DNA from 2 places in the Arthrobacter sp. 7Tela_A1 genome. Region 1 is predicted to be linked to the other one. Evidence: predicted binding sites of a transcription regulator. Region 1 holds the regulator's gene; the other holds the start of a gene.
What was found. The regulator LexA, encoded in region 1, represses DNA repair genes until DNA is damaged. The targets are predictions, from matches to a motif close to TCGAACANNTGTTCGA.
Positions count from the first base shown of each region.

Region 2: the regulator LexA is predicted to act here: its motif matches at 7,214-7,229, upstream of TVB01_RS03525 (LexA family protein).

Region 1 is NZ_JAXIOO010000001.1:132,948-148,579, reverse strand. Features, by position in the region: gene TVB01_RS00720 (histidinol-phosphate transaminase) at 1-21, opposite strand, end outside; gene TVB01_RS00715 (LysM peptidoglycan-binding domain-containing protein) at 110-478, opposite strand; gene lexA (transcriptional repressor LexA) at 867-1,553, shown strand; gene TVB01_RS00705 (ATP-dependent DNA helicase) at 1,638-3,689, opposite strand; gene hflX (GTPase HflX) at 3,682-5,256, opposite strand; gene TVB01_RS00695 (class I SAM-dependent methyltransferase) at 5,403-6,014, shown strand; gene dapF (diaminopimelate epimerase) at 6,024-6,974, opposite strand; gene miaA (tRNA (adenosine(37)-N6)-dimethylallyltransferase MiaA) at 6,971-7,879, opposite strand; gene miaB (tRNA (N6-isopentenyl adenosine(37)-C2)-methylthiotransferase MiaB) at 7,876-9,408, opposite strand; gene TVB01_RS00675 (hypothetical protein) at 9,527-10,345, opposite strand; gene TVB01_RS00670 (coiled-coil domain-containing protein) at 10,427-11,686, opposite strand; gene TVB01_RS00665 (regulatory protein RecX) at 11,795-12,223, opposite strand; gene recA (recombinase RecA) at 12,396-13,460, opposite strand; gene TVB01_RS00655 (DUF3046 domain-containing protein) at 13,671-13,895, opposite strand; gene TVB01_RS00650 (MarR family winged helix-turn-helix transcriptional regulator) at 13,983-14,495, shown strand; gene TVB01_RS00645 (helix-turn-helix domain-containing protein) at 14,564-14,989, opposite strand; gene TVB01_RS00640 (CinA family protein) at 15,154-15,627, opposite strand; gene pgsA (CDP-diacylglycerol--glycerol-3-phosphate 3-phosphatidyltransferase) at 15,624-15,632, opposite strand, start outside.
Region 2 is NZ_JAXIOO010000005.1:71,338-86,969, forward strand. Features, by position in the region: gene TVB01_RS03490 (Y-family DNA polymerase) at 1-816, opposite strand, end outside; gene dhaK (dihydroxyacetone kinase subunit DhaK) at 927-1,922, opposite strand; gene dhaL (dihydroxyacetone kinase subunit DhaL) at 1,978-2,610, opposite strand; gene TVB01_RS03505 (HAD-IA family hydrolase) at 2,607-3,401, opposite strand; gene TVB01_RS03510 (class II fructose-bisphosphate aldolase) at 3,404-4,267, opposite strand; gene TVB01_RS03515 (GlcG/HbpS family heme-binding protein) at 4,449-4,868, shown strand; gene TVB01_RS03520 (GAF domain-containing protein) at 4,876-6,687, opposite strand; gene TVB01_RS03525 (LexA family protein) at 6,765-7,193, opposite strand; gene TVB01_RS03530 (uridine kinase) at 7,331-7,972, shown strand; gene TVB01_RS03535 (hypothetical protein) at 8,031-8,180, shown strand; gene TVB01_RS03540 (VOC family protein) at 8,293-8,682, shown strand; gene TVB01_RS03545 (hypothetical protein) at 8,699-8,845, opposite strand; gene TVB01_RS03550 (hypothetical protein) at 8,893-9,234, opposite strand; gene TVB01_RS03555 (SOS response-associated peptidase) at 9,327-10,046, shown strand; gene TVB01_RS03560 (aldo/keto reductase) at 10,068-11,036, opposite strand; gene TVB01_RS03565 (thioesterase family protein) at 11,268-12,053, shown strand; gene TVB01_RS03570 (lipoate--protein ligase family protein) at 12,050-12,826, shown strand; gene TVB01_RS03575 (winged helix-turn-helix domain-containing protein) at 12,908-13,696, shown strand; gene TVB01_RS03580 (lipase maturation factor family protein) at 13,734-15,173, opposite strand; gene TVB01_RS03585 (VOC family protein) at 15,308-15,632, shown strand, end outside.

The DNA.
Region 1 (15,632 bases):
TTTTTCCAGCTGTTCAGTCACCAGTACAGCTTAAGGCGCACGCCGCCGGTGAACAGAATCCGTGTAGCCCGGTGACGGGCCCCAGCGGCAGAACGACCCGAAAACGCAGTTAGCCGGCGACCGGAATGTAGAGCTGCGCCCCTGCCGGGACCACGGCGTCGGACAGATTGTTCAGTTCCATAATGTCGGCCACGACGGTCCGCGGATCCTGCTCGGGCGCATATTCGGCGGCCAGACCCCAGAGGGTGTCACCGGTGCTGACGCTCACCTGCTGGGTGCGGGTCAGGTCTCCGCCACCACCCGCGGCCAGTGCGGGCGCTGTGAAGAACCCGACAAAGGTCAGGAGGGCGGCGCCGCCAAACATGATCGGGGCACCAATAAGCAGCAGGCGACCCCGTCGCGTCAGGCGAAGCGGGGCGGGGGCTTGCTGTTCCACCGGCTGGTGGGCGGTGCGTGCTGCCGAGAGCTGGGCTGTCATGGCAAAACCTTTCCGGAGCGGGAGCCTGCTTATTCCGGTGCTGCTGCACCGGCCTGGGCGGGTTCGAAACTGGGTTCGAACAGTTGGCGACCTTGAATCGAACATGTATTCGATCCCTTCTGTTCCTTTTCTAGCATCTATCTACGAACGATGTCGAGACTCACTCGAACAAATGTTTGAAAATGACCCTCCGCTCCCCTAGCGTGGATACCGGCGGTGTCACTTGTTTATCGTTCGGACTCAGGCAACCACCCGCCACTGACATTGCCGACATTGCCGCCCTCCGGTTCGCCGGAACACTCGAAGGGAAGCCGAAGTGCCCCGTAGGAACAACTCCGAAGGCAGGAGCGCTGCCGCGGCCGCCGCCGATGCCCCGCGGCCCCGGTCCCTGACTCCCCGGCAGAAGAAGATCCTCGAAACCATCCAGGCGTCCGTCAGCACCAACGGCTACCCGCCCTCCATGCGCGAGATCGGTGACACGGTCGGCCTGGCCAGCCTCTCAAGCGTCACGCACCAGCTCAGCCAGCTGGAAAAGATGGGCTACATCCGCCGTGACCCCAAACGACCCCGGGCCATGGAGATCCTTGTGCCGCTGCTCATGCACACCGAGCGGGGCACGGGTTCCGCCGCCGGCGACGCGTCAGCGCCTGCGGCCGATGCACGAACGGCATCCAACGTCACGGAACTGACGACGGCGGTGGACACGGCAATGGTGCCGCTGGTCGGCAGGATCGCGGCCGGTGGTCCGATCCTGGCGGACCAGGTCGTGGAAGAAATGATCCCGCTGCCCCGGCAGCTGGTCGGGCACGGCGAGCTGTTCATGCTGCGCGTCTCCGGAGACTCCATGGTGGACGCGGCCATCTGTGACGGCGACTGGGTAGTGGTCCGCCGCCAGCAGACGGCCGAGAACGGTGATATCGTCGCCGCCCTGCTCGATGACGAAGCAACCGTAAAGACCTTCCGCCAGCGCAACGGCCACACCTGGCTGCTGCCGCAGAACACGCGCTACGAACCGATCATGGGAGACCACGCCACCATCATGGGCAAGGTTGTCTCGGTGATGCGTTCCCTCTAGGAACGCATCACGCAAAAGCCCGTCCTCCGCTGTGTTCCAGCGAAGGACGGGCTTCGTTCCTGCGACGTTCTTGTGCAGGGTCCGTCAGGATTTCACGCCCGTCTTCTCCCCCGCCTGGGCCGCCCGCAGCCGTTCCAGGATGCCGAGCGCCACGGTACGGTCGGTGGTGCTCCAGAACGGCGGCAGTGCCGCACGCAGGAATCCGCCGTAGCGGGCAGTGGCCAGCCGTGAATCCAGGACGGCGACCATGCCGCGGTCCCCGGCTGCACGGATCAGTCGGCCGGCACCCTGCGCAAGCCGCACGGCTGCGTGCGTCGCTGACACCGTCATGAAGCCGTTGCCGCCTGCTTTAGCCACAGCACGGGTACGTGCCGTCATCAGCGGGTCATCGGGACGCGGGAACGGGATGCGGTCGATCACGACCAGGCGGCACGACCCACCCGGAACATCGACTCCCTGCCACAGCGACATAGTGCCGAACAGGCAGGTGGCGTCCTCCTCCGCGAACTGCTTGACCAGACCCGACATGGACGATTCCCCCTGGCACAGGATCGGAAAATCGACCTTGGGCCGCAGGGCAGCGGCGGCTTCTTCGGCAGCACGGCGGGAGGAGAACAGTCCAAGCGCCCCTCCGCCCGAGGCCTTGAGCAGCGCTTCCAGTTCTTCCAGCTGCGCAGGGGACGTACCGCGGTCGGGCTTAGGCAGGTTCTTGGCGACGTACAGGACGCCTTGGCGCGGGTAGTCGAAGGGGCTGCCGACGTCGGAGCCCGTCCATTGGGGTGCCGCTGCACCCACGAGTCCCAGGCCGCCTGCCACCGGACCGAACTCGGAACCAATAGCCAGCGTGGCTGAGGTCAGGATGACGGTGTGGCCGTCGAACAGTCCGTCCCTGAGCCGGCCGGCTACGGAGAGCGGCGCGACATTCACGGTGGCGGGCGCGTCATCGTCGGGCGGCGAATAACCCTCCCCCGGAGAGAAGGTGCTCGGCCTGGAAGCCCATACGACTTCGCCGGCATCCGGAGCGGACACCAGCCGTTCACACACTTCCAGCACACCCAGCAGGCGCGAGCGGGCCATCTGCCGTCCGCCGTCTCCGGCGTCTCCGCCCTCGGGCTTTGAATCGGAGAGCGCCACACGGCATGCTTCCCGGACCCGTCCGACGGCTAGTTCCTGCTCGCCGTTCAGGCCCGACGGCAGCAGGCCGGCCGGAACGCCTTCCATGGAAGCGTCGAAGGCGCGTCCGGCTGCTGCCAGCTCCTCGACCGAAGCGGAGGTGTGCTTGCGGGCGGCGGTGACTGCGGCACTGATGACGGTGCCGGAGAGCTGGCCGGTCACCGCTCCCGTCACCCGGTCCTGCAGTTCGTGGGCCTCGTCGATGACAACGACGTCGTAGTCCGGCAGCACTGCGAGGCCCTCGAAGGCGCTGATCGCGAGCATGGCGTGGTTAGTGATGACCAGGTCGGCGACGGCAGCTTTGGCTCTGGCACGTTCGCTGAAGCACTGCTCCGCCACCGGGCACCGCTGGGCGCCGAGGCATTCCATCGACGTCACCGAAACCTGCCGCCAGGCGCGGTCGGTCACGCCCGGGAGCAGTTCGTCGCGGTCCCCCGTCTCCGTTTCTTCGGCCCATTCCCGCAGCCGGACCACTTCCCTGCCCAGGGCCGAGGTGGGCCCTGGGGCTGGAGCGGGGTGGGCGACACCGTGGTCATCGCCGAGGCTGAACAGGGCGCCTGGATCGTCGTCTTCCGGGAACCCTCCGCCGGTCTTGTGGACGCAGACGTAGTTGCTGCGCCCCTTGAGCAGCGCGACGTCGACTTCCCGCGGCAGTTTCGGTGCCAGGGCATCAAGCAACCGGGGCAGGTCCCGTCCCACGATCTGCGCCTGGAGGGCCAGGGTGGCTGTCGAAACGAGGGCAGGCTTGGTGCTCTCAAGGGCATGGTGGATGAGCGGGACCAGGTAGGCCAGGGACTTGCCGGTTCCGGTCCCGGCCTGCACCAGCAGGTGCTTTCCGGTCTCGATCGACTCCGCCACCTGGCGTGCCATGTCGTGCTGTCCCGGGCGGTTTTGGCCGCCCATTGCGTCCACCGCGGTGTCCAGGAGCTCCAGGACCTCCGCGGCTGCATCCTTCTTAGGCATGGAGGGCGAACGGCTCCAACTCGGGGGCAAGGGAATCGCGGACCTTGACCCGCAGGCGGGTTCCGCCTTCCTCGTGGTCGAGCGAGATGATTTCCGCGTCCTGGCTGTGCAGCCGGGAGACGACGTCGCCGCGCTGGTAGGGAACGAGGAGGTCCAGTTCAATTCCGGGCCGCGGAATGCCGTCAGAAATCGCCTGCCGGAGTTCCTCGATGCCTTCGCCGGTCCGGGCGGAAACCACCACGGTCCGGGGCTCGCGCTGCCGCAGCCGTTCGAGGACAAACGGGTCAGCTGCATCGGCCTTGTTGAGCACGATGATCTCGGGGATCCGCCGGGCGTCCACGTCCGCGAGGACCGCACGCACGGCGGCGATCTGCCCCTCCGGATCCGGGTGTGATGCATCGACCACGTGCAGGATCAGGTCAGCGTCGGCCACCTCTTCCAGCGTGGACCGGAAGGCCTCCACCAGCTGTGTGGGCAGCGACCGGACGAACCCCACAGTGTCCGCCAGGGTGTACCCGATTCCGTCAGCGGTCTCCGCCTTGCGGATGGTCGGATCCAGCGTGGCGAACAGTGCGTTCTCCACCAGCACCCCGGCGTCAGTGAGCCGGTTGAGCAGGGAGGACTTTCCCGCGTTGGTGTAGCCGGCGATGGCAACGGAAGGAACCTCGTTGCGCTGGCGGTTCGCCCGCTTGGTTTCGCGGGCAGGCTTCATCGCGGCGATTTCACGGCGCAGCTTGGCCATCCGCGTACGGATCTTCCGCCGGTCCAGCTCGATCTTGGTTTCACCCGGTCCACGCGAACCCATGCCGGCGCCGGCGCTGCCTACCTGGCCGCCAGCCTGGCGGGACATGGATTCACCCCAGCCGCGGAGGCGGGGAAGCAGGTATTCCAGCTGGGCAAGTTCCACCTGAGCCTTGCCCTCGCGGGACTTGGCGTGCTGGGCGAAGATATCCAGGATCAGTGCGGTGCGGTCGATCACCTTCACCTTGACGATGTCTTCCAGGCCGCGGCGCTGGGAAGGCGACAGCTCACTGTCCACGATCACGGTGTCCGCACCGGTCGCCAGGACGATGTCCTTCAGCTCCTGGGCCTTGCCGGACCCGAGGAAGGTGCCGGGGTCCGGTTTCATCCTCCGCTGGATGATTCCGTCGAGCACCTCGGAACCGGCCGTCTCGGCGAGGGCCGCGAGCTCACGCAGCGAGTTCTCGGCGTCGGCCGCCGTTCCTTCCATCCAGAGACCGGCCAGGACAACACGTTCCAGGCGCAGCTGCCGGTACTCGACTTCGGTGACGTCTTCGAGTTCAGTGGAGAGTCCTGCAACGCGGCGCAGTGCGCGGCGGTCCTGGAGGTCCTGCTGGTCTCCGTCGAAGACAGAGTGCTCCGCGTCCTGCGCTGAGAGTGCCTGTGCCTGCCGGGATAATCCGGAGCCGGAATCGGGCGACACGCTGCGCTTGGCAGCAGCTGCTTCTTCCTTGGCCAGGATCCGGTCAATGACGCCCTGGATTTCCTCGGGCTTGAGGTCCGTGGGCGTGGAGCCGGCAGCGGGACGGGAATTGTTGATGGTCATAATCTCCTTAGACGCAAGTGTTAACCATGGTAGGTCAGCGGACCCACATTGTGCGGGCTCTCCGGGGACCTGTGCAATACCTTGCGCAGGCTCCGGCTCCGGGCCGAGGGCTGCCCGGAGCCGGGAAGCCACTAATCTGGATAGTTATGGGTTCAGAGCATTACTTCAGTTCGCAGCCGTCCACGCCAGAGGTACGCAGGCCGCTGCGTGTCACACTCAACGGTCGGGACGTCACCTTGGCCACCTCCGGCGGGATTTTCTCGCCCGACGGCGTTGATAAGGGAACGCAGGTACTGCTCGCAGGTATTCCCGACCCGTCAGCTGAGGGCAACCTGCTTGATATCGGCTGCGGCTGGGGACCCATCGCCCTCACGATGGCGCTGAAGTCGCCGGGGGCGCAGGTCTACGCCGTCGACGTCAACGAACGGTCCCTGGGCCTGACGCGGGACAACGCTGCCACACTGGGGCTCGGCAACGTCCATGCCGCGCTGCCCGAGGCTATCGATCCCGAACTGCGGTTCGCCACTATCTGGTCGAATCCGCCCATTCGCATTGGCAAGGATGAACTGCACGCACTGCTGCTTCAGTGGCTTCCCCGGCTGGCCCCCGGCGGCACAGCGTGGCTGGTGGTCCAGAAAAACCTTGGTTCGGACTCCCTGCAGCGCTGGCTCGACAGCGCTCTGGGCGAGGGCTTCCACGTCAGCCGACACAGCACGGCAAAGTCCTTCCGCATCCTGAAGGTGGCGCGGGAAGACTAATCTGCGGGACTAGAGCACGGTTCCGCGGGCCACGAGCACAGCGGGTCCACTGAGTTCCACATGCTCACGGCCGTCCGCGCCGGGCAGGAAGCGGATGCCGAGGACTCCTCCGGGCACAGCCACGCTCCAGGCATCAGGGGCCCCGGTACCGGCCCAGAAGCGAGTGGCGACCGCTGCCGCACAGGCTCCCGTGCCGCAGGAGCGGGTCTCGCCGACACCCCGTTCGTGGACACGCATGGTGAGCTGGCCGACGCCGTCGAGCACCAGCGGCTCCGCCGGCACCACGAACTCCACGTTGGTGCCGTTGTCGGGGACGGGCTCCACCGACGGCGCCCTGGTGAGGTCCGTTGCGGCCAGTTCGGAAAGTTCAGCCAGGGCGACGACGGTGTGGGGGTTGCCCATGCTCACCGACAGTCCCGGCCGGGGCACCTCGAGTCCCTCGGCGTTCACGACGGTGTCCATGCCCTTGGCCGCGGCGTGGTCGGGGAAGATGAACTCCCACGGTCCCATGTCAACGGCGTATCCGTCCGGGGTGCGCGTCACTGTCTTCAGTCCGCCGCGGGTTCCGATCGCCAGTGCTTCACCGGGGGCCAGCGCGGCCAGTCCTTCTTCGAGCAGGAAGTGCACAAAGACGCGGACGCCGTTGCCGCACATCTCAGAGACGCTGCCGTCGCCGTTGCGGTAGTCCATGAACCACTCGGCGTCCGGGTTGGTCTGCAGCAGGGCCTGGCCCTCGGGCAGGTGTTCGGAACGGACAGCGCGGATAAACCCGTCGGCACCGATTCCGCTGTGCCGGTCACACAGTGCCGCTACATCGGCCGGAGCGAACTCTGACAGCCCGTTGGGGTCTGCCACGAGGACAAAGTCGTTGCCGGTTCCGTGCCCTTTCGCAAAGGACAGGCCCGTAAGGGCAAGCGGAAGGCCGGAGGCGGACAGGGCTGCGGGGGAAGGAGTGCTCACTCCTCAAGAATAGCGGCGGCGGCCTTCTCCACCAGTCGGGGATCGTCGAAGTCCAGCCATGTCACGCGCGGATCTGCGCGGAACCAGGTCAGCTGGCGGCGGGCGAACTGCCTGGTGGCCACCACGGTGTCCTCGGCTGCTTTCTCGACCGTGGACTCGCCGTCGAGCACTTTGAGGAACTGCGCGTAGCCCAGGGCCCGTCCGGCAGTCTTGCCGGTACGCAGTCCGGCCGCATCCAGGCGCCGTACTTCCTCTTCCAGTCCCTGCTCCACCATGTGTCCCACCCGCAGGGCCAGCCGCGAGTGCAGCAGGCTGCGTTCTACCTGCAGCCCAATCTGCACGGCGGGCTGGAAGTACGTGCGCTCTGGCATGAAGGAACTGAACGGACGCCCGGTGAGCTCGTGGACTTCCAGGGCGCGCACCACGCGCCGCGCATCGCCCAGCCGGCCGGCGGAGACCGGGTCAACGGCCTCCAGGCGGCTTCGCAGGTGTTCGAGTCCGGACGCTTCCAGTTCTGCTTCCAGGCGCCGGCGCACCTCCGGATCCGTGCCCGGGAATTCCAGGACGTCCAGTGCTGCGCGCACGTAGAGTCCGGAGCCCCCGACGAGGATGGGCCACCGGCCCCGGGAACGGATGTCAGTGATAAGGCTGCGGGCCTGCGCCTGGAAAGCCGAGACGCTGGCTTCTTCCGTGACGTCCATGATGTCCAGGAGGTGGTGCGGGATCCCGCCGCGTTCGGCCGGGGGAAGCTTGGCGGTTCCGATGTCCATGCCGCGGTAGAACTGCATCGAGTCGGCGTTGATGATTTCCCCGCCCAGCCGGGCGGCCAGGGCGACGCCGAGATCGGATTTCCCGGAACCGGTAGGACCTACGACGGCGAGGACCGGGAGGTCTTGTCCGTTCACTGGCGCGGAGGCAGGGCCGGCATGCCGAGCAGGACACCGGCACGGGCTCCGGCTGCTGCCGGGGACGGAGCACCGCAGGAATCGGCTTGCGCACGGTCCCAGGCATCTCCTGCCCGTGAGCGCCGCAGCGAGTAGTCAGCGGTCGAGGCGGGATCTGAGACCAGGTGGAACGCCGCTGCCGAGGTGACGGGGACGGTGACCAGGTCGCCTGGCCGGGGAACCGGAGCTCCGTCCGGGACGGAGAAGTGGACCAGCCGCTGGTCACGGGAGCGTCCGGAAAGGCGCCCGGTCTCCGCGGACTTTTTCCCGGCGGCGGCCGTCACCATGACCTCGACGGTCCGGCCGACCTGCTTGGCGTTCTCTTCCGCAGCGATCCGGTCCTGCAGTGCGGTGAGTCGCTCAAAGCGTTCCTGCACGACGGCCTTGGGCAGCTGGTCGGGCAGGTCAGCCGCCGGGGTACCGGGGCGCTTGGAGTATTGGAACGTGAAGGCCGTCGCGAAGCGTGCCTGTTCGACGACGTCGAGGGTGGCCTGGAAGTCTTCCTCGGTCTCCCCCGGGAAGCCGACGATGATGTCGGTCGAGATCGCTGCGTGCGGCATCTGCTCGCGCACGCGGTCCAGGATGCCCAGGAATTTCTTGGACCGGTAGGACCGGCGCATGTCCTTCAGCACCTTGTCTGAGCCGGACTGCAGCGGCATGTGCAGCTGGGGCATCACGTTGGGCGTTTCGGCCATGGCGTGGATGACGTCGTCGGTGAAAGCGGCGGGGTGCGGGCTCGTGAACCGGACCCGTTCCAGGCCCTCGATCTTCCCGCAGGCGCGCAGCAGTTTGGCGAAGGCGCCGCGGTCACCGAACTCGACCCCGTAGGAATTGACGTTCTGGCCCAGCAGCGTGACCTCGATCGCGCCGTCGTCTACCAGTGCCTGGACCTCGGCGAGGATCTCGCCGGGCCGGCGGTCCCGTTCCTTGCCGCGCAGGGACGGGACGATGCAGAAGGTACAGGTGTTGTTGCAGCCAACCGAGATCGATACCCACCCCGAGTAGACGGAGTCACGCTTGGTCGGGAGGGTGGAGGGGAAGACCTCCAGCGACTCGAGGATTTCCAGCTGCGCGGCGTCGTTGTGGCGGGCACGCTCCAGCAGGGCTGGAAGTGCGCCGATGTTGTGGGTGCCGAAGACAGCGTCCACGAACGGTGCCTTGGCGAGGATGGTCTCCCGGTCCTTCTGGGCCAGGCAGCCGCCAACTGCAATCTGCATGCCCGGCCGCGACTCCTTGACGTGCGCCAGCTGGCCGAGGTTTCCGTACAGCTTGTTGTCCGCGTTCTCCCGGACCGCACAGGTATTGAAGACCACGACGTCGGCGTCCCCCTCGGTGGCAGGCACGTATCCTGCTCCTTCAAGCAGGCCGGAAATGCGCTCCGAGTCGTGCACGTTCATCTGGCAGCCGAAGGTGCGCACCTGGTAGGTACGCTGCGGGACCTCCTGACGGGTGTCGAAGGTCTCTTCGGATGCGGGGCGGGATACAGACAGGCTCACCATCCAAGGGTACGACGCGGCGCCGCCGCGCCCCCAATTCCGCCGAAAGGCCGGAAGAAGGCCTTTCCAGCGTTGAAAAGAGCTTCTTCTGCCCTCTCGGCGGAAGGCGGGATTAGTACCAGTTGTTGGCGTAGTGGAAGTTCAGGGCGGAGCAGGGGCTGCCGTAGCGGGATTGGATGTAGGTGAGTCCCCAGGTGATCTGCGTCTGGTAGTTCGTCTGCCAGTCGCTTCCCGCGGCCGCTAGCTTGATCCCGGGCAGTGCCTGCGGGATGCCGTAAGCGCCGGAGCTGGCGTTGGTTGCGCTGGTGAGCCACTCGGACTCCTTGGCCCACAGAGTATCCAGGCAGGTCATCTGCGAGGCATCCCAGCCATGGTTTCCGAGGACCGACGCAGCGTAGGCCTTCGCGCCTGCGGGATCGTCCACGGGAACAGCAGCGGCGGCGATCCGGGCGGCTTCGCCGGCAGCAGCCTGTTCAGCCGCTGCTTCCTCGGCAGCAGCCTGTTCAGCTGCTGTCCGCTCAGCGGCTTCCTGCTCTGCAGCTTCCGCTGCCGCAAGCTCAGCGGAAGCGGCGCGTGCGGCCTCCTGCTCGGCCGCCTGGTCCACTGCCGCTGCCTCGTCGCCGGATGAAGTCGCCGGTGACGTTGGGCCGGCAGCTTCGGGAGCTGCCGGACCCGGCTCCACTGAGTCCGACGGCGCCGGCTCGGCAGCCTGCGCGGCCTCGTCCGTACCATCATCCAGAAGCGGCAGCGCCATGCTCGCAAGCTGGATGCCGGCTGTCGCACGGAGGTCATCCTCGCTCGCAGCAGCACCCACCGTACCGGCCATCGCCAAGGTGCCCAGGGCAACCCCGGCGGAAATCTTCATTCTTTTCCTGCGCCGGGCAATGGTCCGCTGGCGTCTCTGCTCACGCCGTCCGTGTACTTCAGTCATAAGTCCGGGACTGTACACAGGATTTCTGGGACAGATTGCGGAACGATAACGCTCAGGTTGCGTTAAGGTAACGCCGGGGGTTTAATACCAGTTCACTCGCTCCGAATGGTCCCAGGCAGCGCAGGGGCTTCCGTACCTCTGGCTGATATACATCAGCCCCCAGTTGATCTGGGTTCGGTAGTTCGTCCGCCAGTCGGATCCCAGGGCGGCCATCTTGTCCCCTGGAAGAGACTGGGGGATGCCGTAGGCGCCGCTGTAAGGATTATGTGCGCTGGTCCGCCAGTTGGACTCCCGGTTCCACAGGTCTACAAGACAGCGGAATTGACTGCCGTCCCAACCGTAGGCGGACGAGGCCCCGGCCGCGTACGCCTGAGCACCCGCAGGGTCATCTACGGGAGCGGCGGGGGGCGGGGGCGCAACGGGCAGCGGTGCGGGATTCCCCGTCAGCGGAGGTACCGGGACGGGTGCCGGAGCAGGTGCCGGAGCGGGTGCAGGAGGCACCGGCGGCGGTACGGGACCCGGTTCGGGGCCCCTGGGAATCGTGGGATTAATCACAGGCTGATTCTCGGGCCGGGGGGTTTTGACCGCGGCAAGACGGGCAGCTTCGGCCTGCTGACGGACTGACTCCTCAACCCGGGCTGCTTCCAGCCGCTTCAGTTCAGCTTCTGCAGTACTGTCCTTAAGCTCGGCCAACTGGGCCACCAGCTCCGCCGTACGTTCTTCCTGTTCACGGACGGCTTGCTCAGCCGCGGCAGTGGCCGCTTCCGCTCCTTCATAAAGCTCCCCTGCCTCGTGGGCCAGGGTTTCGCGCGCCTGACGCTCCGCTTCCTCGGCTTCCTGAAGGGAAGCAGCGGTGCTTTCGGCTGCCGCCGCCTGTTCGAAGAGACGTGCCGTCCGGTCCGTTACAAGCTGCAGCGTAGCCAGCCGGTCAAAATGCGCCGTGCCTGCCTCGGCGTCGAGGATAAACAGGAGGCTGCTGTCCATTCCGCCGGTCTTGTACGTCTGGGCCGCGAGGGCGCCGACCTGGCTGTTGAGGGACGCTGCTTCGGCTGCCGCTGCGCTGCGTGCTGCCGCGAGTTCTCCGAGACGGGCGTCGCTGGCCTCCAGTTCGCTGCGCAGGACGTCATAGCGGCTCGACGCGTCGACGGCGGCGTTGCCCAGCTCCCCTGCCTCGGACTGCAGGTCGGCCAGATGGCGTTCCAGTTCCGAGACCTGTGCCTGTTTGGCCGACGCATCGCCTTTGGCTGCGGCGATGTCCTCCCAGCTGGGATAGTCCGCGGCCGAAGCGGGCACAGCGACGAGCAAGGCAGCTGCCAGCGCACCGGCAGCTGCCGTGGCCATAAGGGACGAGAAGCGTAACTTCTGTCCCAGAAACCTCATTGTAAACATAGTGCTGCCCAGCATACGGCACGGGATGTTGCTGCCCTTGATGCCGCACGGGCTGCAGGGCTAAACGTCTGAGGCACGTTCCGCCGCCCTCGCTGCGAGGCCCTCTTCGACCACGGAGAAACCCAGGGACGGAGAGTAGCCTTTGCGGGCCAGCATGGATACGAGGCGGCGAACGAGCTTGTCACGTCCTTTGCGGTCCTGGGGCACGGCAGCGTTGCGTAGCTTGCGGCGGACAAGGTCCCTGGCCGCTTCCCACTCATCGTCGGCGCTGACCTGCTCCAGGGCCTCTTCAGCCAGCTCCGGCGCGATGCCCTTCTCCGCGAGTTCCCTCCGGATCGCCGAGCGGGCCAGGGAGCGGGTCTGTGTCCTGCTGCGCACCCACATCTGAGCGAACTCGGCGTCGTCAATGAGCTGCACTTCCTCGAAGCGGTCCAGCACTGCGGCCGCCACGTCCTCCGGAACGTCCCGTTCGGCAAGCTTGTCTGCCAGCTGCCGGCGGCTTTTGGAGGAACTGGTCAGCTGGCGCAGGACGATCGCGCGGGCGACGGAGTAGGGATCAGCTTCGGGAACGGAATCGGCCGGCGAGGCCGGGGGGGGGGGGGGGCCCCCCCCCCCCGCCCGGCTTCCGTCCGCGGCGCCGCTGCTGCTGCATCCGCTGAGGCTATGCGCCGGCGGCAGCGGCCTTGCCGGCTGCCGTGTCCGTCTTGCCGTTGACCGCCTGTTCCTCGGGCTGCGCGTCAACACCAAGCTTCACGCGGAGCCGGCGTTCAATCTCGTCAGCCAGTTCCGGATTATCCCGCAGGAACCGGCGGGAGTTTTCCTTGCCCTGGCCCAGCTGGTCGCCGTCGTAGGTGAACCATGCGCCCGACTTCTTGACGATTCCATGCTCGACGCCCATGTCGATCAGGCCGCCTTCGCGGGAAATGCCCTGGCCGTAGATGATGTCGAACTCGGCCTGCTTGAACGGCGGGGCCATCTTGTTCTTGACGATCTTGGCACGGGTACGGTTGCCAACCGGGTTGGTGCCTTCCTTCAGCGTTTCAATGCGGCGCACATCGATGCGGACCGAGGCGTAGAACTTCAGGGCCTTGCCGCCGGTGGTCGTCTCGGGGCTGCCGAAGAACACGCCGATCTTCTCGCGGAGCTGGTTAATGAAGATCGCCGTGGTTTTGGTCTGGCTCAGGCGCCCGGTGATCTTCCGGAGTGCCTGGCTCATGAGGCGGGCCTGGAGACCCACGTGGCTGTCGCCCATTTCGCCTTCGATTTCGGCGCGCGGCACGAGGGCAGCAACAGAGTCGATGACCACGATGTCCAGGGAGCCGGAGCCCACCAGCATGTCCATGATTTCCAGGGCCTGTTCGCCGGTGTCCGGCTGGGAGACCAGCAGCGCGTCAGTGTCCACGCCCAGTTTCTTCGCGTACTCCGGATCCAGGGCGTGCTCGGCGTCGATGAACGCGGCGATGCCGCCGTTCTTCTGTGCGTTGGCCACGGCGTGGAGCGCGACGGTGGTCTTACCCGAGGATTCGGGTCCGTAGATTTCGACAACGCGTCCGCGCGGGAGTCCGCCAATGCCCAGTGCTATGTCCAGTGCGATGGAGCTGGTGGAAATCGTTTCGATGGGGGCGCGGGTTTCGTCGCCCAGCCGCATGATCGAGCCCTTGCCGAACTGCTTGTCGATCTGGGCCAGTGCTGCTTCGAGTGCTTTGGCGCGGTCTGGAGCGGCCATTCTTCACCTCTGTTGTTGTGGCTGTTAATGATGTTCCCGGCCCGGGGGCCTGCTTATCGGTTGCTCATTGGTAACCGTAGGCGACGGCACTGACATCGCTGCGCCGCGTACCGCCGATGTGGACAGCCGGTGCGGGGCGGGCCGGGTGCTGCCCCTGTGTAGGAGCATATCGGCATCCGAACAGATATTCGAATGACGTGCCCGCGTGTCCTAGGTGGTTTTGGGTTTCACATCCCGGCCCAGGCGTCTTTCGTCTGGCACATCCTGGATGTCGCACACGGCAAGCCAGACCCGTTTGGGCTCCACTCCCCGTGCGAGGGCCTCGCTGGCTGTCTTCCCGCCGAGGCCCGTTAGGACAAGGTCGGAGGCAAGGACCCGGGAATACGCCGGCCCGAACTCGTCGTCCATGAGCCGCCAAAAATCGCTGATACGCATCGCTTAATCCTCTCACGCTCCCCCGCCTGCCCGCCCTGGCCAGGGGGACGGGATCCTGCCCCGTGGCCGACGCCTAGAATAGGCTCCATGACCGAAAAGCTGCCGGCAACCATTCCCGCCACGACTCCGGCCATAGAAGACCTCGAACAGGAACTCAGTGTCTTGTGGCGCCGCGCGCGTGCAGCATCGCAGCGGGTTGCCCGCGCTGTCCACCCGGATCTGGAGCCCGCTGCCTACGGCCTCCTGGTGCTCCTGCAGCGCCAGGGACCGCTTCGCCTCACCGATATAGCGGCGGCTATCGGGGTGGGCAAACCCTCAGTGAGCCGGCAGATCGTGATGCTCGAGCACCTGGGGCTGGTCCGTAAGCAGGCGGACCCCGACGACGGACGTGCCCAGGCCATCAGCCTCACGGATTCCGGCCGCGATCAGTTGCTGAAGACCCAGCGCGCACGCGAAAAACATTTCCGTGCCCTGCTCCAGGCATGGAGCGAAGACGAGGTGCAGGCGCTGAGCGTGCTGCTGCATAAACTCAACAACTCCGAGGCGCCGGCAGCACCGGCCGCCGGCCCCCTCCCCAGCCAAGATCCACTGCAGAGATAAGGCCCCGTCCGGGCTGGACGGGGCCTTATCGAGATCTTTGGGCGGGCAGCTGATGCTGCCCGAGGTTGTTACGGCGTGCGGGCCAGATCCCGAGCCAGGTCCTCCGGGAATTCACGGGCAAACTCGCGCGAAAATTCCGTAGGAACGGTGTCGGGGATGGAAACGCCTTCGGCGCTGGCCACACGATCACTGACCTCTCGAAGCATCAGGGACAAAGGCACATCCAGGGCGCTGCAGATCGAGGACAGGAGTTCCGAAGAAGCTTCCTTCTGCCCGCGTTCAACCTCGCTCAGGTAACCAAGGGAAACCCGGGCACTGTGCGACACCTCGCGCAGGGTACGGCCCTGGCGCTGGCGTACGTCGCGGAGTACATCACCAATTTCGTGGCGTAGAACTACCATTTTGCGCTCCTTAGGTTCCCGGTGTGCATCTTCCGCCAACCCTACATCCCGCCAGCGAATAACGCCGTTCACGGAAACGGGTTGCTTCACCATGTGTATGTCCTGCTCCCTTATCGGTCCGTCCGCGGCGAGAAACCGCGGAATGTTTAGATCCTAAACCTGAAACCTTGGTGGTTCCTGATACTAACAACTGACGCCGTTACGGTTTTGTTCCCGCACCCCGCCAGCGGACTCCGGGACGCTCCGCATTGCCGCGGCTACGCGGAAACCAGTTCCGCCTCCAGCAGTTCCAGCGCGGCGGTACAGGCCTGCCGCCGGACCGAGTCCCTCCCGCCGTCGAACCGAAAACGCTGCGAGCGTACTCCGGACGAGGTGGCAATCCCGATAAAGACAGTGCCGACGGGCTGTCCGTCATGCGGTTCCGGGCCGGCCGCACCCGTGGTGGACACGCCCAGTTCCGTCCCCAGCAGACGCCGTACTCCGGAGGCCATTTGTTCAGCAACGCGGGCGTCAACCGACCCTGCGGTTGCCAGGAGTTCTTCCGAGACCCCCAGCACGCCGGCCTTGACCTCGTTCTGGTAGGCGACGACGCCGCCCTGCAGCACTGCCGAAGCACCCGGCACGGTGGCGATCTCGGCAGCCACCATGCCGGCGGTCAGGGATTCAGCGCACGCCACGCGCGTGCCCGATGCAGCTGCTGCCGCGACGACCCGCGCCGCGGTGCTGTTCACGCTGA
Region 2 (15,632 bases), on a different contig from region 1:
GGCGTAGATGCTCATCACCTGCCGCATCTGCGCTGCGGTGGTCACGGGGACCGAGAAGCTGCGGGAGAAGATCAGCTGCTGCCGGTCTGCGCGTTCCTCCTCCTGCGGCAGGCAGGGAGTGCCGTTGAGTTCCAGTACGGTCCGCTGCAGGGTCACCGAGAAGCGGCTGCGGATCAGCGACGGATCGGCGGCCTTCAGATCCGCCACCGTGCGGATGCCCATGGCTTCCAGCCGAGTGCCCAGCTTGGAGCCCACACCCCACAGTCCGGTCACCGGAACCCGGGACATGATGGTCTGCACAGCGGCCGGATCCATGGTGTCCAGGTTGCAGACTCCGCCCAGGTGTCGGTTCTGCTTGGCAATCCGGTTGGCGAATTTAGCCAGTGTCTTGGTGGTTCCGATCCCGACGCACACCGGAAGCCCGGTGTGGCTGGCGACGGCGGCGCGGATCCGGGAGCCCTGTCCATCCAGTTCCCCGGGCGTGCCGGCGAGTCCCAGGAACGACTCGTCGATCGAGTAGACCTCCTGCCACAGGGCGAAACGGCCCAGCAGTTCCATGACCCGGGAACTGAGGTCACCGTAGAGCTCATAGTTGCTGGAGCGCTGGATCAGCCCAAGCCGCGGCGCCGCTTCGGCCAGCTTGAACCACGGCTCGCCGGTCTTGATGCCCAGTGCCTTCGCTTCGTCGGAGCGGGCCACCACACAGCCGTCATTATTTGAAAGCACGACGACGGGAACGCCCTCCAGCCGCGGGTCGAAGGCGCGCTCGCAGGAGACATAAAAGCTGTTCACGTCCACGAGGGCGATGCGCTGCAGCTGCCCGCCGCGTCCCGCCGGCGGGGACGCGGCAGGAGAAGCTCCTGACTGCGGAGACAGACTGTCCAAGCCGCACCGTCCTTCGAATAAACGTTCGAGTCTCCAGCCTACTAGAAGACCCGGATCGGCACCTCCGCCGGGTCCATGAGCAGCGACTCAATCTCGTCGTCGAGCTTCACCAGCGTGATGGATGCGCCGGCCATGTCCAGGGACGTGCAGTATTCTCCGACGTAGCTGCGGCCCACGCTGATGCCCTGCTCCGCGAGGCTCTTGTGTGCCAGTCCGTACAGCAGGTACAGCTCGCTGATTGGAGTGCCGCCCAGCCCGTTGACCATCAGCGCCACCCGGTCTCCGTCAGTGAAGGGCAGATCGCGGACCACCGGGCCCAGGAGCTCCTCGACGATCTCGCTGGCGCCCATCATCTGGGCCCGGCGCCGGCCCGGCTCTCCATGGATGCCGACGCCCATCTCGATCTCATCCTCGCCGAGTTCAAACAGCGGGCTGCCCTTGGCCGGCGGAGTGCAGGCGGTCAGGGCCACGCCCATCGTCCGGGTGGCGGCGTTGACCTTCTCGCCGATGCGGATCACTTCGTCGAGATCCGCCCCGCGCTCGGCGGCTGCGGCGACGGCCTTGATGACGAAGAAGTTGCCGGCCACGCCGCGCCGGCCGATTGTGTAGGTGGAGTCCTCGACGGAGACGTCGTCGTCAATGAAGAGGGTCTTGACCTCCATGCCGTCCGCGGACGACATCTCCTGCGCCATTTCGAAGACCATTTTGTCTCCGGTGTAGTTGTTCACCAGCAGAAGCACGCCCTTGGGTGAGGCCATGAGCTTGGTGGTCTCATACACGTAGTCGAGCGGAGGGGCGGCAAACACGTCGCCGGGGCAGGCGGCGTCGAGCATGCCCTTGCCGACGATCATCGTGTGGGCCGGCTCATGCCCGGAACCCGAGCCCTGCACGATCGAGACCTTGTTCTGGTCAGGGCCGTCGGCGCGCATGATCAGGTTGTATTCCGGCACGTACTTCAGGGTGTCGGGGTTAGCCAGTGCGAGGCCTTCGAGTACATCGGGGACGAACTGCTGCGGATCGTTGACGAACTTCTTCATGGGGGACTCCACGTCGTTGTGATTTGGGCAGGGACAAATTGGTGCGGGTTCTTTATTAGGGCCAGTCGGCGACCATGCGTTCGACAATGATGGCGACCGCCGCCGCGCCCGCATCCGGGGAACCTATGCTTCGCGCTCCGCTGTAGCTTGCCCGGCCCCGTTTGGCTTCCATGGCCGAGGTGGCATCAGCGCATTCGCGGGTCTTGGCAGCGAAAGCAGTGCGGCACTGGGCAGGCGTTGCGCCGGCGGCGAGCTGCCTCTCTAGTTCATCGGTTGCGGGGATCAGGGCATCCAGCAGGGTTTTGTCACCGAGGTCTGCGTTGCCGCGTGCCTTGATGCCGTCCGTGGCTCCGCGCAGCATGGCCACGGCGGCGGCGCCGTCGATCGTGGCGGTGTCCTTTGCAGCCGCAGATGCGCGCAGGAAGGCGGTGCCCCACAGCGGCCCCGAAGTTCCGCCGATGCGGCTGGAGATCGTGAGCGCTATCTGCTGCAGGAACGTCGCGACGTCGTCGCGTTTGAACGTGTCCCAGTCGGCGAGGACTTTCTCGAAGCCGCGCGCCAGGGAGTACCCCAGGTCGCCGTCGCCCACGACGGCGTCGAGATCGCCGAACGCCTGTTCCTGGTCGACGGCGGTCTGGGCCAGGGACTGGACAATGAACTCGACGTTGCTTAGGTCGCTGCTGCTCATGGTGTCTCCGTTTCGTGCGTGGTGGGGAGGGCCAGCAAAGTCTCCAGGGTGGCGAGGGTGACGGCGCCGGAAAGGCCGACGCCGTGCGGGTCCGCGAGCACCTCCGCCTGCTCCTGGCCGGGATCACCCAGTGAGCTGACCACCAGTGCCGCCCCGTCGAAGTTTTCCCCGCGGGTGAAACCGCTGACTGTCACGAGGGTTTGGAGCCCGGCGCCGACGGCGGCACGCAGCCCGTTCTCGCTGTCCTCGACGACCAGCGCGTCCTGTGGCTCGACGCCAAGCTCCTGGAGTGCCAGGAGGTAGATGTCCGGCGCCGGCTTCTTCGCCGGCACTATGTCGCCGGCGAACACGGAAAAGGATTCCGCGAGCTCGTCCCCAACGGCGTGCGTCAGGACGGCACGCACAGCAGGTTCCGCCGAGGTGGAGGCGACGGCGAGCATCCAGCCGGCGCCGTGCGCTTCCTGCACGATCCGCGCAATTCCCGGCCGTGCTGGCATGACGCCGCTTTGAACCAGTTGCCTGTAGACCTCGGTTTTCCGCTGGTGCCAGGCCAGAACCGCGCGGTCTGCCGCTTCGGCGTCCTGCAGGCCCAGGGATGCTGCGAGCGCGGGGGAGAGGATGCTGCGCATTCTTTCCTTGCCTCCACCGATCTTCACCTTCTCCGCGTACTCATCCACAGACCACTGCACAGGAACTCCGAAGTCGGTGAAAGTCTGGTTGAAGGCCGGCAGGTGCCCATATTGTTCGGTGTCAGCGAGCACGCCGTCGCAGTCGAAGATGAGGGCCGGCATGCTCAGCGGCCGCCCTTGCCTGCGCTGCCGAACTGCGTGCAGAGGTCCGTGACCATGGAGATGACGTCGCCCCGGGTGTGCCTGAAGAGTGAGGGCGGGTCCCACTTGCGCTCCTGCTCAGCCTGCTTGAGGAAGCCCAGGCTGGACTGCATGTACGTTTCCTTGAGGGCGGTTGAAATGTTGACCTTCGCGCACCCCCGGGCAATGAGGTCCGCGAACTGCTCGGTGCTCAGCCCGCTTCCGCCGTGCAGGGCAACGGGGAGACTGCGTGCATCGACAATCTGCGTGACGCGGTCTGCATCGAGCACAGGTGCTTCCCTGTAGCTGCCGTGGGCGTTGCCGATCGACGGGGCGAAGACATCGATCCCGGTGGCGTCAATGAAGTCGAGAGCCACGCCGAGGCTCTGCTGCCGGGACACTTCATCGGAACCGTGGTCGTCTTCGACGCCGGTGATTGCCTCGATCTCGCCTTCCACCTGGGCGCCGTGGGTACGGGCCTCGGCCACCACCTCGATGGTCTGACGCTGGTTCTCCTCGACGGGGAGGTTGGAGGCATCAAAGAGCACGGAGTTCCAGCCGGCTTTGAGGCATTCGGTGACTACCTCGCGGTCCGGGCAATGGTCCAGGTGCAGCGTCACCGGAACCTCGATGCCCCGCGTCATCGACTGCCACATATCGAAGAGGACCCGGGAGCCGATGCTGCGAACGGTCTTGACGGAGGTCTGCAGGATGACCGGGGAGTTCGCTTCCACTGCACCTGCGAGCACACCCTCCATGGTCAGGTCATTGAAGATGTTGATGGCGGGCACTCCGTAGCGCTCCCGAAACGCCGGATCAACAATTTCCTTCAGCGGTACGACGCCCACAGCACTTCCTCCCGGCTCGGTTTGAGGCCATGCTAGGCGCGTTGTCCCGACACCGGAATGGGTGGTAACCCTCCCCGTACATGGGGGTATTTCCCACCTCGCCGGCGCAGGGCCGCGGTGGTTGAATGGGCCGCGGCTGCGCAAGCCACTGCGTTTTCAACTTCAACGGTGAAGGACACCCATGGCCCAGGGATCAGTGCTCGAGACCATCACTTCCGCGGAAGCCCGCCGGGTGATCGATGCGGCGGCAGGGAAGGCAACGGAAATCGGCCAGCCGATGGACATCGCCGTCGTTGACGCCGGCGGCAACCTCAAGGCGCACGTGCGGATGGACGGCGCCAACATCGGCAGTATCACCATCGCGATAAACAAGGCCTACACTGCGATCGCGTTCCAGTGTGAGACCGGGGACCTGCAGGGTGTTACCCGCCCGGACGGCCCTATCTTCGGGCTGAGCGATGCGCACGGCGGCAGGCTGGCCGTGTTCCCAGGCGGCATCCCGCTGGTGCGCGACGGAAGTATCCTGGGCGCGATTGGCGTCTCCACGGGGACGATCGAGCAGGACCAGGAGGTCGCCTCGGCGGGCGTAGCTGCCTTCTGAGGCCGGTCTACCGCAGGGTCACCAGCATGGTGCGGTTGCGGGCACCGGTTTTCCGCAGCATGGCGCCCACGTGCTTCTCCACGGTTTTCACGGAGATCCCCAGTCTGGTGGCGATCTGCTTGTCCGCAAGGCCCTCGGCCAGCAGGTTGCGCACCTGCACTTCCCGGGCGGTCAGCCGGGAGGCGGCCGTGTCCTGGGGGACTTCGCGGCCCTCGGCGAGGCGGCTGAAGACCGCGCCGTCCAGCAGGGCATCACCCCGGGCTGCGGCGACTACGACGCGCGCCACCTCGGCGGAGGTGGAGGACAGAGAGATGAAACCCCGAATGCCTGAGGACGCCGAGAGGGCAAGCTGCTCATCGGTCGGCTGATCCGCCACAACGACGACGGGCCGCTCGACCGTGTCGCCGCTGGCCGGGCGTGCCTGTGCGTAGGGGCCGAGCAGGGTTTCGTCCAGGACAATCATGTCCGGCTGGAGCAGCGACACCGATTCCGTCAGGTCCTCCAGCGTGGCAGGTTCTCCGAGGACCTGAACGGACGGCTCGGAGGTTTCGAGCAGCCGGACGAGGCCGGCGCGAACGAGCGGCCGGGTGCAGGCAACGAGGACTTTCCACCGGTCCCGGGACGCGTCGCCGTTCGAGGAATACGGCACCTGCGCCCGGATGCTGGTGCCCCATCCCGGCGTGGAATCCACGTGGAGTTCGCCCCGCAGATAGTGGATGCGGGAGGCCATCCCGTGAAGGCCGAGCTGGATTCCCTGTGTACTTCCAACCTCCCTCTCGACGTTCCGGCGCTCAAAGCCGCGCCCGTTGTCCTCGACGACAACCCGCACGAATGCTTCGTCGTAGAAGATCCCCACCCGGCAACTGTTGGCCCGGGAATGGGCAAGCACGTTGGCCACGGCTTCCTGGATCACCATATAGAGCTGGTAGGCAACGACCGGCGACAGTTCACGCGGCTCACCGGTGACCAGGAAAGAGATGCCGGTTCGGGAGCCCGCCCTTACCGTGTCGAGTTCCAGCCGGACGGCTTCCTCGATGGTGCGGCCGGCGAGACCGGAGGGGGCAAGGCCAAGCACCGTGCGCCGGGCATCAAAAAGGGCTTCGTGGGCCAGTACGCGGGCGGAGTCGATGTGTGCAATCGAAGGTGAACCTCCCGGCGTCGCCTTATCCGCCCGGTCCAGGTGGAGCAGGAGTGCGCCCAGCGACCGGCCGATGGTTTCGTGGACCTCCTGCACCGCACGTTCCCGCTCTCCGGCAACGGCCGCCTCACGCTCCTTCGCGGCGGCGGCCTGGTGGAGCCGGCTGTTCATGATCGCGATCGCGGCGTGGTTGGCAAAAAGCTCCACAAGGGAGGCGTCCTGGGCGGTGAAAATGCGGCCCGGCCCGTTGCTGAAGATGGCAAATGTGCCGATCACAGCGCCGTCCCAGACGATCGGCACACCGATGACGGCGCTTGCCCACCGGGGATCGCCGGGGTCAATGTGGCCGGAGGGCACAGACGCGTAGCAGTCGAGGATTACCGTACCGCGGGTTTTGACGATCTGTCCGGTTAGGCCTTCCGTCAGTGGAAACGTCTGCCCCTGGTGGCAGCCGACGCCCTGGTCCACTTCCTTGCGGTAGTACCCCTCTGATTCATGCACGATCGAGATGGATCCGCTCTCACAGCCCAGGAGTGCGACGGCGTTGCCCAGCACGCGTTCCAGGAGCGGCACCAGCTCGAACTGTCCGGCCAGGCCGCCTGCCAGTTCGGTGATGCGGTCCAGCTCCGGCAGCGGGGCGTGGCTGAGCGGGGTAATGGTCTGAGTGGGAAGCTGCTGCATTGACGGCCCCTGTCTTGCGAGACGCTGCGCTGCGCCCGGGGTCCAAGAATAGCCCGCGGGATCAAGGCTGCAAGAGGTTAGACATGGTGCAGGCATCTGGTCACAACACCCCAGATGGTCAGCGCCGCCGGATCAGGGACGGGCAGGTCCTCATAGGCGGGGTTCTCTGCGGCCAGGACGATGCCCCGGCCGGTCAGGCGCAGCCTGCGCACCGCCAATTCCCCGTCCAGGACAGCGATGACCACTGACCCGTCACGGGGTGTCAGCGACCGGTCAACGATCAGCTCGTCACCGTCGCTGATCCCGGTTCCGGACATGGCGTCGCCGGAAACCCGGACGATGTAGGTGGAGGTGACATCCCGGATCAGGTGCCGGTTGAGGTCGATGCGCCCGTCGAAATAGTCCCGGGACGGGCTGGGAAAGCCGGAGGCTGCGTCCGCGCTGGAGAGGGCCTCCGGGCGGGAGCCCGCGGAAGCGCCGGGAGTGTTCCCCGAGAAAACCGGCATCTTCCAGCCCTCCGCTGCGTTAGAACATACGTTCGATCCGTTCTAGCCTAGCATCGCGCGGGCCGGGTGCTGCAGTAGGGTCTCGGGTTATGGAGACGGGATGGCAAAGGCGGGCGGTGCTGTGGAAGGTGGCGGACATGCTCCCTGATCCTGCGGCACTCGGCCGGCGCGTGTTTGTTGCGGTCAACGGCGTGGACGGGGCCGGAAAGTCTACGTTTGCCGACGCGCTCGCCGGTGTCCTGCCCGCCCCGGCCGCAAGGCTGTCGATCGACGGGTTCCACCGGGCGCGCGCCGAACGCTACCGCCGGGGTCCGGACTCTCCGGAAGGATTTTGGTTGGATTCCTACGACTATGGCGCCTTCCGCGGGCTGGTCATCGACCCGCTCCGGCCCGGCGGCTCGGGACGCTGCCGCACGGCGAGCCACGACCTGGGTTCCGATGAGCTGATTGAAGGACCGGTACTGCAGGTCCCCGAGAGGGCCTTCGTTTTGGTGGACGGAATCTTCCTCCACCGCCCGGAACTGACCGGGATCTGGGATGCTTCGGTGTTCCTTGATGTGTCCTTCGAGACATCGTGCCGGCGCATGGAACTGCGCGATGGCTCCGACCCTGACCCGGAGGCGCCCGGAAACCGCCGCTACGTCCAGGGGCAGCGGCTCTACCTTTCGGCGTGCGGCCCCCGGTCCGCCGCGGACATCCTGATCGACAACAACGACGCCGGCGCTCCTGTCCTCCTCCGCGGCGTGCCGGCCGGACGGTCCAGCCGGGGTCTGGACTGAGCGCCGGCCGCAGGGGTTGTGGTCTTGGCGGGCCGCTGCGGGCGATACCGTTTAACCCATGAACGTCGAGGTGTACATCCCGCGCAAGCTCGGGCGGGAGCTGGAAGAGTTGGCTGAAGAACAGGGAGTGCCGGTGGAAAGCCTGATCCTCAACGGTGCCAGGCTGCTGCTGGAACACCGCAACCGCCGCAACCACGTACAGTCCTAGCGGCGTGCAGGGCGGGGGAGCGGCTTTTCACCGCACCCTTGCGTGCCGCTAACTGGTTGTCTATTGTCGCGGCCGCACCTTTAATTCCCCGGCAGGCAAGGATGAAACCGGCATGAGAATCACCGTGGCAAGCATCTTCGTTGATGACCAGGAGAAGGCGCTGGATTTCTACACCAGGGTCCTCGGATTCGAGAAGCGTTCCGACGAGCCGGCAGGGGGTGCCCGCTGGATCACCGTCGGCAATGCCGGAGAGGAAGGCGGCGTCGAGCTGCTGCTGGAGCCAAGCTCCCATCCGGCGGTTGGCCCCTTCAAGGAAGCGCTGCTCCGCGACGGGATCCCCTTCAATTCCTTCGGGGTGGCCGACGTTCAGGCTGAATATGAGCGGCTGCTTGCCTTGGGAGTGGAGTTCACACAGCCGCCGGTCCAGATGGGGCCGGTGACGACAGCCGTGTTTTCCGACACCTGCGGCAACCTTCTGCAGATCGCCGCCATGGAGGGATGACTTGTGCCGGGTGGGTCTAGTGCGGAATGTCGTAACTGGGCTCGCGAAGGGTGGAGCCGCTGATGCGGTGCATCCGCAGGCGGCAGAAGGGGTCATAGACTTCGACGTCGATCCTGCCCGTGGCTGAATCGGCAGTCCGGATGCAGGTGCACGGGGCAAACACGTGCGCTGGACCTTTCTGGAAAACCGAAAAACCTGACCCTTTCATTCTTACTCTTTCCGGGTCCGTCCTCCCGGCGGGGTGCGGTCCGCGAGCGGGCTCCGGCCGGCGTTCGTTGAGCGCCGGGAAACCGCGGAGGCCCAGACCCAGGTAGAGCGCCGGATGCCGGCGTCTTCCCACATCACCTGCACTGCCTTGGCCGACCAGGTGCTGGTTTCGCCCTTGACCAGCTCTGCACAGCCGGGAAAGCGGATCCATGCCCAGACCGGAATTGCGGGCATGGTCGTAGTGACCGGAAAGTGGTCAAAATCAAGTTCTTCGGGGGTCAATCCGATGGGGTCGGCGCGCCTGGCGTACCTGGCTGCCAACCGCGCCGCAGCCTGAGGGTCCATGACTTAAGTAGAACATATGTTCTAATGCTGTGGGAGCGTCAGCAGCAGCCCGGCACTGGGCTCCGCGGCCGATGTGGGGCAGAATGCCTTCCATGTGCGGACGATACGTGATGGCCAGGGCAACGTCGGACCTGGTGTCCTCCTTCGCTGCGGACCAGGTGGTGGGGGAGGAAGTTGAAGCCTCCTGGAACGTCGCCCCAACCGATGATGTGCGGATTATCACCGAACGCCGTGCCGGGGACGGCACGGTCCGCAGGCTGGCAACGGCCAAATGGGGACTGGTTCCGGTCTGGGCCAAGGACCCCAAGATCGGTTCCCGGCTGATCAATGCGCGGCGGGAGACCGTCCTGGAGAAACCTGCGTTCCGGAAGGCAGCGGTCAAGCGCCGGGCACTGGTTCCGGCAGACGGTTATTACGAATGGGAGAAAACCGAGGACGGCAAGATCCCGACGTACCTGCATCCCGCCACGCCGGAGCCGATCGCCTTTGCCGGACTGTATGAATTCTGGCCCGATCCCAGCCTTCCGGAGGACCACGAACACAAGTGGCTGCTCAGCGTCACCATCATCACCACGGAGGCAGCGGATGAACTCGGGCACATCCATGACCGCACTCCGCTGATTGTCCCGCCGGATGTTTATGACACCTGGCTGGATCCGGAACTCACCGACGCCGAAGCCATCGCCGCCCTGCTGGACGCGATTCCCGATCCGGTGCTCACCCCGCGGGTCGTCTCCAGTGAAGTGAATTCGGTGCGGAACAACGGACCCCAGCTGATTGAGCCGGTCCAAGACCGGCGCGGGGAAGCCTGAGAGGGCAGGATCCGGACCGCATCACCAGGCGTAATCCTCGGGTGCAGGCTTGTGGCCCGGGAAGATGGCATCCAGCTTTTCCAGCGTCTCTGCGTCGAGTTCGAGGTCCAGCGCGGCCAGGGCGTCATCGAGCTGTCCGGAGGTACGGGGACCTGTAATCGGGGCGGTGACGGCCGGCTGGTGCAGCAGCCAGGCGAGGGCGAGGATGCCGGGCTCGATCTCCAGTTCCGCAGCGAAGTCCTCATACGCCTGGATCTGCTCCCGGTGCTTGGCAAGCAGGTCCTGGACCCGTCCCTCGGCCCGCCGCCCGCCGTCGTCCTGGGCTTTCAGGATGCCGCCGAGGAGTCCGCCCTGGAGCGGAGACCACGGGATCAGGCCCAGCCCGTATTTCTGTGCCGCAGGAATGACCTCGAGCTCCACGGCGCGGTTAACCAGGTTGTAGATGCTCTGTTCTGAGACCAGGCCGTTGAAATTCCGCCGGCGCGCGGTCTCCTGGGCTTCGGCAATGTTCCAGCCCGCGAAGTTGCTGCTGCCGTTGTAGATGACCTTTCCCTGGGCTACCGCAGTTTCCATGGCCTGCCAGATCTCGTCCCAGGGTGTGTTCCGGTCAATGTGGTGGAACTGGTAGAGATCAATGTGATCGGTCTGCAGCCTTCTGAGGCTGGCGTCCAGCGCCTGGCGGATATTCAGTGCGGAGAGGTACGTGTCATTGGGACCCGGCCCCATGGAACCGTAGAGCTTGGTGGCAATCACGGTTCCTTCCCGGCGGCCCCCGCCCTGGGCGAACCAGCGGCCCACGATTTCCTCGGTGAGGCCTTTGTTGTCCCAGCCGTAGACGTTGGCTGTATCGAAAAAGTTGATGCCTTCTTCCTGCGCCTCGTCCATGATGCGGTGGGAGTCCACTTCGCTGGTCTTGGGGCCAAAGTTCATGGTGCCAAGGCACAGCCGGGAGACCTGCAGGCCGGAACGGCCCAGATGCGTGTACTTCATGCTTCCTCGGTTTCCTTAGGTCGCCGCAGCCGGACGCTCGGAACGAACGCCGGGGTGCGCGGGCGCACTGCTCCTCATTCTGCCGACGGCGCCCGCCCCGTGGAAGAGGCAGGCCGCCAGCGGCGTCCCGTCCGGGGAAAGACAGACAGGCCGGCCCAGTGCCGGCCCGGGCGGCAGCCGACCCGCCTCCTGTAGCCTAGGAGCGCACATTCGGACCGGGCAGGAGGAAAAGTGGCCGAATCGTATTACCGCTCGCTGGGTGAGGGGACGTTCGAATCAACCATCCACACCCAGGGTGCCTGGAACGACCACGAGCAGCACATGGCGCCGGCAGCGGGACTGCTGGTGCACTGCCTGGAGCAGGCCGACCAGCGCCCGGACCTCCGCCTGGCCCGGGTCAGCTTCGAGATCCTGGGCATCATCCCGCAGGGCATTTTCGACGTCACCACCAAGGTGGCCCGTGCCGGCCGCACCATCGAACTACTGGAAGCCGAGCTCATTGCCGGCGGGCGCACGGCCATCAAGGCCACGGCTTGGCGGCTGGCTGTGGGTGATACGTCAGAGGTCGCCGCCCTGGAAGACGACGCCATACCCGGTCCCGCGGAAGCAGCAGGCTTCGACGGGATGACCGCCTGGCCGGGGAACTTCATCAACACCCTCGAGTTCCGTGCCGTTCCCGGCCTCCGCCCCGGACGGGGACAGGTCTGGGTCCGGTCCCCGTTTGAAATGGTCGACGGCGGACCGACGCCGGACCTGGTCAGCCTGCTGGGCCTGGTGGATGCAGCCAACGGCGTCGCGGCACGGGTCCCGCCGGGAGGGGACAGCTGGATGTTCCCTAACGTAGACCTTCAGATCCACCTTCACCGCAGGCCCGAGGGGCGCTGGCTGGGCCTGGATACCCGGGTGACTTTCGGCACCGACGGAATCGGACTCACCTCTTCGGTGCTCCATGACGAGTCGGGGCCTTTTGGGCGCAGCGAACAGATCCTCACCGTCCGGCCGCTGGGCCGGGGCTGACCGTGCAGGAACCGGCGCGTGTCCTGGAGGTCTACCGGCAGCGCGATTCGCTGGGCGCCGCGGAGGACCTGGAACTCGCCCTGACGCTTCTGGCTGCGGCCCGCAAGGGAGAGCTCGGCCCGTCGCTGCGCGTCTACCGTCCCCGTCCGACTGTGGCGTTCGGCCAGCGTGATGCCAGGCTCCCGGGATTCGCAGACGCGGCGGCCGCCTGCCGGGACCTGGGCTTCGAGCCGCTGGTGCGCCGGGCCGGGGGCAGGGCAGCTGCGTACCACGAAGGGTGCCTGATCCTTGACCACATCGAACCGGAGGCTAACGCCGTCGCCCGTTCCCTGCCCCGCTTTGCTGACTTCGCATCGCTGCTGGCAGCGGCGCTGCAGGATGCGGGCGTGGCGGCTGCCGTGGGCGAGATCCCGGGGGAATACTGCCCCGGTGAGTACAGCGTCCACGGCGGGACCGGAACGGGGCGCATCAAGCTCGTGGGAACCGCCCAGCGGGTTGTCGCCGGGGCCTGGCTCTTTTCCTCCGTGGTGGTGGTCCGGGATGCCGCGCCGCTGCGGCAGGTGCTGACAGCCGTCTATCAGTCGCTTGGCCTGGACTGGGATCCGGCAACCGCGGGAGCAGCAGAGGACGTGGCGCCGGGACTGACGCTTGCGGACGCCGAAGCTGCCCTGCTGGCCGGCTATGGCCGGTACGCCCGGTTGTGTCAAGGGGACCCCTCTGCGCTGCTGAAATTCTCCGCCGGGCCGGGCCGGATGCTTCCAACCACTGCCTGAGCCCGTTAGCATCTGGCAACGGAAAAAGCAGCGTGCGCGGCTACAGACCGGCCGTGCGCAGGACTAATCAAAGGACCAGCATTGCCCAAGAAGAGTATTGAAAACACTGCCCACCGGTTGAAAGCCGTCCTGGAAATCCTGGCGGCCCATGATCCGTCAGAACAGGGAAAGACCTCCCGCGCCGAGGTGCTGCGGCAGGCCCTGGAGCAGGTGCCCCTCGACGAGGCTGAGACGGCGCTGCTGGCCAGCGGCGTCGCCCGCGGTGAACGCGCCCTGGTCACTGCCAGCACCAAACTGGTCAAGGCTGGCTGGATCCTCAAGGAAGGCCGGGCAGGATGGAGCATCACGGGCGCCGGACGTGCCGCCCTTGCCGAGTTCCCCGACGTGGAACAGCTGCAGGCCGCGCTGCACGGAAGCCGCCAAACGGTTGAAGCGGTGACCGCCTCCGAAGCGCAGGGCGAGGCGGTGCTCGAAGAAGCACTCGTCTCTGCCGAAGCCGCTCCTCCCGCTGCGCAGCCCCACGGCTCGCACCCGGAGGACAACTACGAGGGTCCGTCCTTCCCGCAGCCGGGGTCGGTGGCCGTTCCGGGCACGTTTGGCGCAGTCCTGGGCGGGGATGACTGGGATCCCGGAGCGGATTCCGTGCAGCTCAGCTTCGACCGCAGCGACGAACTGTGGAAGCTGACCGTGGACCTGCCGGCCGGGAACTATGAGTACAAAGCCGCCCTCAACGGGTCCTGGGCTGAAAACTATGGAACCGGTGCACACTTCGACGGCGCGAACTACAGCTTCCAGCATGCCGGCGGTCCCGTCACGTTCCTGTACGACCACGCCACGCACATGGTGGTGACCAAGCCGGACAGCGTCTGACCCGCGCTGCGGGGCCCGGCCGGCAGCCCCGGCCGGCTCAGGGCTGCCGGCCGGGTTCGAGCCGCACCGGATCCACCAGCACTCCGGCCGGTTCCCTGATCCACCAGGCACCGTCCCGGCGCAGTTCAGCGGGCGTCGAAAACCGGTACGTGAAAACCCTGGCGCGGACCCAACTCGGCGGCCTTCCGCTGAAGGGGTCTTGCCGCAGCAGTTTCAGGGTCGCCCCGTCCGCCTCCAGCAGCTTCTGCAGGAGGGCAGGAAACCAGCCGCGCCCGGAGGCGCCCAGGCCCAGGAACCACATCATCCAGTCCAGGCGCAGATGGTAGGGGGCGAACTGCCGGGGCAGACGCCGAGGATCTCCGGGCTTGCCGTGGAACTGGTATTCCAGCCACCGTGCCTCCGGTCCGGGATCGTCCAGCGTGCCCTCGATGATGACTTCGTGCCGGCGCCGCGTGATGCTTCCGAACGCGCCGTAGGCGTTGGAGAGGTGCCACCGGTTAAAGGACGCATTCATCAGCTGGTTCCTGCTGAACAGGTTCCGCAGCGGCGCCCAGGCCCAGTAGAGCATCGCCGCCGTCATCGCCAGCACCACGGCAATGAACCACCACGGGACGGAGCGTGGGTCAGGGGACGCGAAGGAGGCCCAGGGCAGCAGCGCCCGGACGGCGCCGTCGTCGATCGCGCTGAAGGCCAGCAGGATGGTCAGGGTGTTGAGCCAGGCGAAATTGCCGGAAAGGACCAGCCAGGACTGGGTCAGGATCACCAGGGCTGCGGCGACGGAAGCCACCGGCTGCGGGAAGAACAGGAAAACCGGCACCACGAGCTGCGCAAAATGGTTGCCCAGCACTTCAGCCTTGTGCAGCGGCTTGGGCAGATGGTGGAAGAACCAACTCGCAGGATTGGGCATGGGTTGGGTTTCGTGGTGGTAGTAGAGGGCCGTCAGGTCCCGCCAGACCCTGTCGCCGCGCATCTTGATCATTCCCGCCCCGAACTCCAGCCGGAAGGCGAGCCAGCGGAAGAGGAACAGCACAGGAAACGGGACCGGAACCTCGTCGGAGCCCAGGAACGCAGCGAGGAAACCTGCCTCCAGCAGCAGGGACTCCCATCCGAAGCCGTAGAAGACCTGCCCGATGTTCACTATCGAGAGGTACAGGAAGAAAAGCACGCCAAACGCCAGCATCGGAAGCCAGGGCGGTCCCTGCTGGGGCAACCCGGCAACCAGCAGCGCCGAGACCAGGACACCCGTCCACGCCGCCGAACGCAGCAGCCGGTCTGAGTAGTGCAGGCGGAACAGTGTTGGAATCCGCCGCTCCCGCGCACGGTCCAGGTACGCCGGGGCCGGCAGCAGGCCGCGTTCACCCAGCAGGGCCGGAAACTGTGCCGCCGCTGCCAGGAACGCCAGCAGGAAGACCGCGGCGATGCCGCGCTGCAGGACCTGGCGTGCGAATTCGTATCCCTCGGCGCTGAAATACTCCATGGCGCCACCACACTAGCGCTGAATCCGCCGCTCCGGCAGTACGCCCGCTGTGTCGGCCGCAATGGGAGATACGGTGCCCGGCGGGGCACTCGGGGACTACTATCGAGGGCACTGCGAGCTGAAGGAGTGCCACCATGTTCGAGTACGGAAAAGCGTTCAGCGGGTTCGCTGTGGACGACGTCGACTCCGCCCGCCGGTTCTACGGCACCACTCTGGAGCTCCCGGTGACGGCGGACAACGGGATGCTCCGCCTGGAACTGGGTCCGGAGAAGCACGTGCTGATCTACCCGAAGAAGAACCACACTCCGGCCACCTACACTGTCCTGAACTTTCCGGTGTCCGACATTGATTCCGCCGTGGAGGACCTCGTTGGCAGGGGAGTGGTCTTCGAGGCGTTCGAGGGGGTGGACGCACAGGGCGTCTTCCGGCGGGGCGGACCGCTGATTGCCTGGTTCCGGG